Regions from separate parts of the Pseudidiomarina marina genome, predicted to be linked through region 2. Evidence: predicted binding sites of a transcription regulator. Region 2 holds the regulator's gene; each other region holds the start of a gene.
What was found. The regulator sigma-54, encoded in region 2, starts transcription at its own class of promoters, with help from an activator protein. The targets are predictions, from matches to a motif close to GTTGGCACGNNNNTNGNNT.
Positions count from the first base shown of each region.

Region 1: LG272_RS04370 (DUF3192 domain-containing protein) is a predicted target of sigma-54. The motif match lies at 1,157-1,175, and genes of this name have one in related genera.
Region 3: LG272_RS02360 (DUF4168 domain-containing protein) is a predicted target of sigma-54. The motif match lies at 876-894, and genes of this name have one in related genera.

Region 1 is NZ_CP085233.1:915,883-918,157, reverse strand. It holds gene rpoD (RNA polymerase sigma factor RpoD) at 1-549, opposite strand, end outside; gene LG272_RS04370 (DUF3192 domain-containing protein) at 710-1,096, opposite strand; gene dnaG (DNA primase) at 1,268-2,275, opposite strand, start outside.
Region 2 is NZ_CP085233.1:79,167-81,441, reverse strand. It holds gene hpf (ribosome hibernation promoting factor) at 1-189, opposite strand, end outside; gene LG272_RS00390 (RNA polymerase factor sigma-54) at 216-1,589, opposite strand; gene lptB (LPS export ABC transporter ATP-binding protein) at 1,598-2,275, opposite strand, start outside.
Region 3 is NZ_CP085233.1:478,895-481,169, reverse strand. It holds gene LG272_RS02365 (sensor histidine kinase) at 1-770, opposite strand, end outside; gene LG272_RS02360 (DUF4168 domain-containing protein) at 929-1,327, shown strand; gene LG272_RS02355 (type 1 glutamine amidotransferase domain-containing protein) at 1,392-2,072, opposite strand; gene LG272_RS02350 (PH domain-containing protein) at 2,153-2,275, shown strand, end outside.

The sequences.
Region 1 (2,275 bases), 840 kb from region 2:
AGAACCAATGTGCGTTGCAGCGACAGGCGCTTCATCCACTTCATTCGGGTCAATAAAACCAGAAATAATGTCGGTTAAACGCATTTCTTCCGCTTCGCATGAATCCCACTGATCCAACAAGAAGTTGATGGCTTCAGGATATTCAGCAACGGAACATTGAACTTGGTTAATACCATCTTCAATGCGTTTTGCGATGTCGATCTCGCCTTCGCGAGTTAACAATTCAACTGTGCCCATTTCACGCATGTACATGCGCACAGGGTCAGTGGTGCGACCCAACTCACCATCCACGCTTGCTAATGCTTGCGCGGCGGCTTCAGCTGCGTCTTCATCAGCGGTGTCTTCGCTCATCATCAATTCATCGGCATCGGGTGCGTTTTCAAACACCTGAATACCCATGTCATTGATCATGCCGATGATGTCTTCGATTTGATCCGAATCAACGATCTCAGAAGGTAGGTGATCGTTCACTTCTGAAAAAGTGAGATAACCTTGCTCCTTACCTTTGGCAATAAGAAGCCTGAGCTGTGATTGACGACTCTGCTGCATACAGATCTACCACCTGTTATTAATATAGAAAAGTAACCGGTCTTAAACTTACGGCGACTCAAAAAGGTACGATTATGTACTCTAATTAGATGAGTGCGTGAGGTATAAAATTCAAGACCGGAAATTGTAGCAGATACTGTCGTTTTCAGCCAGAATTTAATCAGTTATTCTCAGGAATTCGTGTCAATGCTAACTCACCGGTACCAATTAAATTGCCGTCGGCAAACACAATTGGGGTGCATTCATCGCGAGTGGTGTTGCCGTCAGCGTGCACACGTTGGGTACGATAATACAGTACGCGATAACGTACATTATCAACCGTCCATAAATCAGAAAATTCCGGCGTGCCTAATTCTCGTTGCACGGCGTCAACGGACATTCCATTAGTAAATGACGCGATGGCTGTGCGATTACGTTTCTCTTTTTTGGTCACACTATCACTCGAGCTATAGTGCTCACCATCGCCGTTCACAGCAATTACACAGCCTTGCAAACCTGCAGATAAGATAACAACAGCACCAACCATGGCTAACTTTGGAAACTTCATGTTTTACTCCTCATTTTTATTCTATTTAAGTACAAATTTATGGTTTACACCTAATTGTGTATGCAAAATTAATGCCACAAACTTATACTATTGTTTTTAATGTGTTTTTTATAACGAACGATGCAAAACATTGGTGTGGAACGCGAATGTTTTAGTAAAACCGAACGCAAATTAGCGTTTTTCACGATCTTTCAAATACTGCAACAAGGTGAGGTATTCTTGTTTTTCTGCTTTATTCAACGGCGCAGTACGCTCTTTCTCCAGCAACTCATTCGCTCGCTGTTCAACAAACAAATCAATGAAAAAGGCAAAAATATCGAAGAATTCCTGCGCTGCCTTTTCGGCATCAAGATGATGCTCCCAACGAGCCAACTGGCGTAACGCTTTTTCTTCGGGCTCGCCACGCCATAATTCTAATATTTGTGCCGAGGTTAACGACTGTAAGTGAGTCTGTTCGTGCAATTTCAACAACAAATCGATACCTGGTTGTTTCAACCCACTTAATTCAGTGTGTAGCGGAATTTCGCGACCGATTTCTGGGTGTTGCACCAACAAGCCGATTGCGCGACGCATTGGGGTCAGTTTTAGAGCCGACTGTTCGGGCTTTGTCCGTGCAGGCGCTTTGATTTGTGCTTCTAACTGTGATGTCTCCCGACGGAGCAGTCGCGCCAAACGCTCCATTAGAGTTTCACGGTAAAAGTCACTCGCGATGCGCTCAATAAGTGGTTTTGCCTGCTTCAATAGCAATGATTTGCCGGCATCCGATTGCACGTCAATGGTTTCGGTGAGGTGGGCAAAAAAGTAATCGGTAAAGCTTTGCGCTTTTTGCAGTCGCTGAGTAAAGGCTTCTGCCCCCTCTTTGCGCACTAACGTATCTGGATCTTCGCCATCAGGTAAGAATAAGAAACTCAATTCAATGCCATCATTGAGCAATGGCAAGGCATTTTCTAATGCTCGCCAAGCAGCGTCACGGCCTGCCCGATCGCCATCGTAGCAACACACCACTTTGCGCGTGGCGCGAAACAACATCTGCAATTGGTCCGTTGTCGTTGCGGTTCCAAGTGATGCCACCGCATAACTGATACCGGCTTGTGCCAACGCAACAACATCCATGTAGCCTTCAACAATCACAACCTGTTCGAGTTCACGGTTTGCTTGTCGCGCTTCGTAAAAACCATA
Region 2 (2,275 bases):
TGCGAAAATTTCGCCGCCATTCAAATGCAGCGTAGCTTCCGCTTTTTGCGTCAACTTTTCAACATTTAAAATGACATGGACGTTGTTTATGTGGTCAAAATGTCGCTCGAGTTTACTAAATTTGCTATCGACGTACTCGCGTAATGCGTCAGTGATTTCTACGTGATGACCAGTCAGATTAATTTGCATAACATCTTCCTTCTGTTGTCCAAGATTCAGATAAGACGTTTGCGTTGACTCGAGGGCGGAATATTGAGCGCCTCTCGATACTTCGCAATGGTCCGTCTAGCTACTTGGATACCTTGTTCCGCGAGGAGTTCAGTTAGTTTACTGTCACTCAGCGGCTTTTTCGGGTTTTCCGCAGCAACTAGCTTTTTCAACAACGCCCGAATGGCCGTTGATGAAGCTTCCCCTCCAGTATCAGTACCGAGCTGACTTGAGAAGAAGTACTTCAATTCAAACACACCACGCGGTGAATGCATATACTTTTGCGTGGTTACTCGAGAAATAGTTGATTCATGCATCTCAACAGCGCTTGCAATATCCGCTAACACCATTGGTTTCATTGCTTCTTCACCGTGTTCAAAGAATCCTTGTTGACGCAATACAATAGCATTCGCGACCTTCAGCAGCGTTTCGTTGCGGCTTTCAAGGCTGCGGATAAACCATTTCGCTTCTTGTGTTTGTTGGCGTATGTATTGCATGTCGTCGGTTTGGCGCGTTCCTTGGCATAACTTCATGTAACTTTCGTTCACTTTAAGTTTAGGCACACTTTCTGGATTTAGCTCAACCATCCAGCGATTATTTTTCTTGCGCACCAAAACATCGGGAATAACGTAGTCATCGTCGCTATTGTTAAACGCTTCGCCAGGCCGCGGCTGAAGGTGTTGAATGAGGTCAATCACAGCAGCGAGGTCGTCTTCATTTAAACGCAATCGACGTGCTAAAGTTCGGTAATCGCGTGATCCAAGCAAAGCCAAATGCTCACGCACAGTTGCTAACGCTTCGTTACGCCACGGCGTATCATGGGGCAATTGTTGGAGTTGTAAGGTGAGACATTCGCCGACATCACGAGCACCAACCCCAATGGGGTCAAAATGTTGGATGCGTTTTAATACGACAGCCGCTTCATCGAGTTCAACAGGTTCATCGGTTTGACGATTTACGGCGGTTACAACTTCTTCCAGAGAAACCGCCAAGTAACCACTATCGTCAATGGCATCAATGATGGCGAGGGCAATTGCTTCATCGATAGCTGAAAAATGAGAGAGTTGCATTTGCCAAATCAAATGGTCTTGCAAAGTTGTGCCTGAGGCCCCTTCAAACACTGAGTCTTCGCCATCAAAGCTCGAGCTGGACTGACCTAGTGCCGCAGAACAAGGACTATCCCAAAGATCATCATCGTCGGTAATGGCCGTTTCGCCTTCAGCCTCAGCTTGTTCTAATTCCAATAACGGGTTTTCTTCGAGCGCTTGTTGAACCTCTTGTTGTAGTTCAAGCGTCGAAAGTTGTAGAAGTTTAATTGCCTGCTGCAGCTGCGGCGTCATCGACAGCTGCTGAGAGAATTTAAACTGCAGGCCTTGTTTCATTGCACCACCTAAAGGGTGAATTGCTCACCCAAATACACGTCTTTAACCTGTTGATTATTTAAGATGGTATGGGCGTCACCAGTCGCAATCAACTCACCATGACTAACAATGTAGGCATTTTCACAAACAGATAAGGTTTCGCGAACGTTATGATCGGTGATCAAAACGCCAATGCCGCGATTCTTCAAATGTTCAATAATTTTTTTAATGTCTAATACTGAAATTGGGTCGACGCCCGCGAACGGTTCATCAAGCAGAATAAATGCAGGATCGGCCGCTAGCGCGCGAGCAATCTCTACGCGGCGACGTTCACCACCCGACAAGCTCATGCCAAGACTATTCGCAATGTGCCCAATATGAAATTCTTCCAGCAGGCCATCTAAGCGTTCTTCACGACCATTGGCATCAAGGTCCTTTCGCGTTTCCAATATTGCCATAATATTGTCGCGAACCGTGAGTTTCCTGAAAATTGACGACTCCTGCGGGAGGTAGCCGATTCCGCGTCGCGCTCGTTCGTGCATTGGTAGTAATGAAATGTCGTCATCATCAATCAGGATGCGGCCTTTATCATTATTGACCAAGCCAACAATCATATAAAACGTGGTGGTTTTGCCAGCACCGTTGGGGCCAAGCAAGCCGATAATCTGACCGGATTCGACGGTCAAACTCACATCTTTCACTACTTG
Region 3 (2,275 bases), 400 kb from region 2:
TGCGATTCTTCATCGGAATGGCGTTTCATCAATTGCTTCGCACGACCATCAATGACCGTGAGTGGTGCACCTAACTCATGCGCTACACCACTAGATACCTGACCTATCGCGACCATTTTTTCTTGCTCACGGCGCTGCTGCTCGAGTTTTTGTGCCACATAACGATTCACACCACGATAATGACCAAAGACTAAGATGGCTGCGGTTGCAGCAGCCAACACCAGCCATGTTCCCCAAGCAATGCGAGCGAGTTGCGTAAAGGCATTATCAAAGTCTTGGGCACGTCGATTAAGTTGCATGAACCCAATGATTTGACCACCTCGGTCATGAATCGGAACAAACTGAGAAAACACATCTCGACCCGCTACTTCCCGATAGCTGTCTTGTGTTTCACCCGTTAAAATGACTTGTTCGGCTAGTAAGCTTTCAGAGAGATCGCGTTCGGTTACTCCTGCTGAGGCCACCATCATGCCTTTCGTATCATATACCGAGGCGCCGTAAACACGGCCAATTTCAAAAACCGAATCTAAGCCGGCTTGAACCGCACTGATATCTCCCCGAATGAGTGCGTCACTGACCGGTACGTGAATGGCGCGTCCGACCAACTCCAGGTCATCACGCAGGCGTTGGTCTTGAAATACGGCCGCACGTTCAAGACCGATCCCAATGGCAATGCCAGATAGCGCAAGTAGCGGTAACATCACATAAAACGTCAGCGTTTTCTGAACGCTATCGCCTTGCAAAAACCAGCTTCTGTATCTTTTTGTCACATTAACCCCAATCGACACATGTGACATTATTATACATATTTGTATTTTGAATTTCGAAGAATATTTAAATATCTTTATTTTTCATAATGTTATAAAACATGGAAAGTTGGCATGGGGCTTGCAACTCTCCTAGTGAACTCAAAATAGGAGATAAATCTATGCGTAAAACAATGACAGCTTTAACCCTAACTGCTCTTTTTGCTAGTGCATCTGTTGTCAGTGCAACAGCGGTTGCCCAACAGCAACAGCAAGGTCAAGCACAAGCTCAACAAGAGCAAATGATGCAACAACAGCAAGACATCGAGTTAACTGATGGCATGCTAGAGAGTTTCGTTGTTGCGATGAACAACGTGCAAGAAATCAGTAACAAATATTCAGAGCGTTTCCAAAGCGCTGAAGATGCTGAAGAAGCACAAGAGATTCAGCGTAAAGCGCAAGAAGAAATGGTTGCTGCTGTGAACGATTCAGGTCTTTCACCGCAGGAATACAACGCGATTGTACAGCGTGTGCAGCAAGATGAAGAGTTACGTGCACGCTTACAAGAAATGACTGAATAAGTTATTTAATCAACACTTTGCAGTAAAAAAGCCACCTTGCGGTGGCTTTTTTATTGGTCTTATATTAACGCTTTAATTTTTTCAGTAGCGCCTCGGCAACAGCCTCAGAGCTAGCAGGGTTCTGGCCGGTAATGAGGTTACCATCGACAACCGCATAAGGTTTCCAGTCATCGACCTTTTCATACAAACCGCCAAGTTCTTTCAACTTATCTTCAAGTAAAAATGGCACAACATCAGTTAAGCCCACCGCAGCCTCTTCGCTGTTGGTAAAACCGCTCACTTTTCGGCCTTTCACAATCGGATGGCCGGCTGGCGTTTTCGCATTCACCAATACGGCAGGCGCATGGCAAACTGCAGCGACTGGCTTATCTTGCTCCCAAAACTGCTGAATGAGGCCGATTGATAATGGATCTTGGCTTAAATCCCACAATGGTCCATGACCACCCGGATAGAAAATAGCGTCGAATTTATCGGCTGTCACTTCGCTCAATTTGAGCGTGTTGGCAAGTTGCTCCATCGCCGCTTCATCTTCAAACAAACGTACCGTTGCGTTAGTTTGAGCATCACTTTGTTCACTGTTCGGATCAATGGGGGGTTGCCCGCCCTTCGGGCTGGCTAACACGACTTCAGCGCCAGCATCTTTAAAGGCATAGTAGGGCGCTGCAAATTCTTCCGCCCAAAAGCCTGTTTTATGGCCACTGTCACCGAGCTGCTCGTGTGAGGTAAGTACCATTAAAATTTTCATGAGCTTGCTCCTATTTTTTTGCTTCGTGTTAAGGTTACATGGATGCTAAAACATACTTTTTCAAGTTAGGAACAGATCACATGGCTATAGCGTGGAAGCCGGTTGAGCCGAGCTACAAAACTTATCTGCAAATTATTGTGTTAATCGATATGAGTATTTTGGCACTTATCGCCATAGGTATTTATGTTTTTGTGCCTTCTACC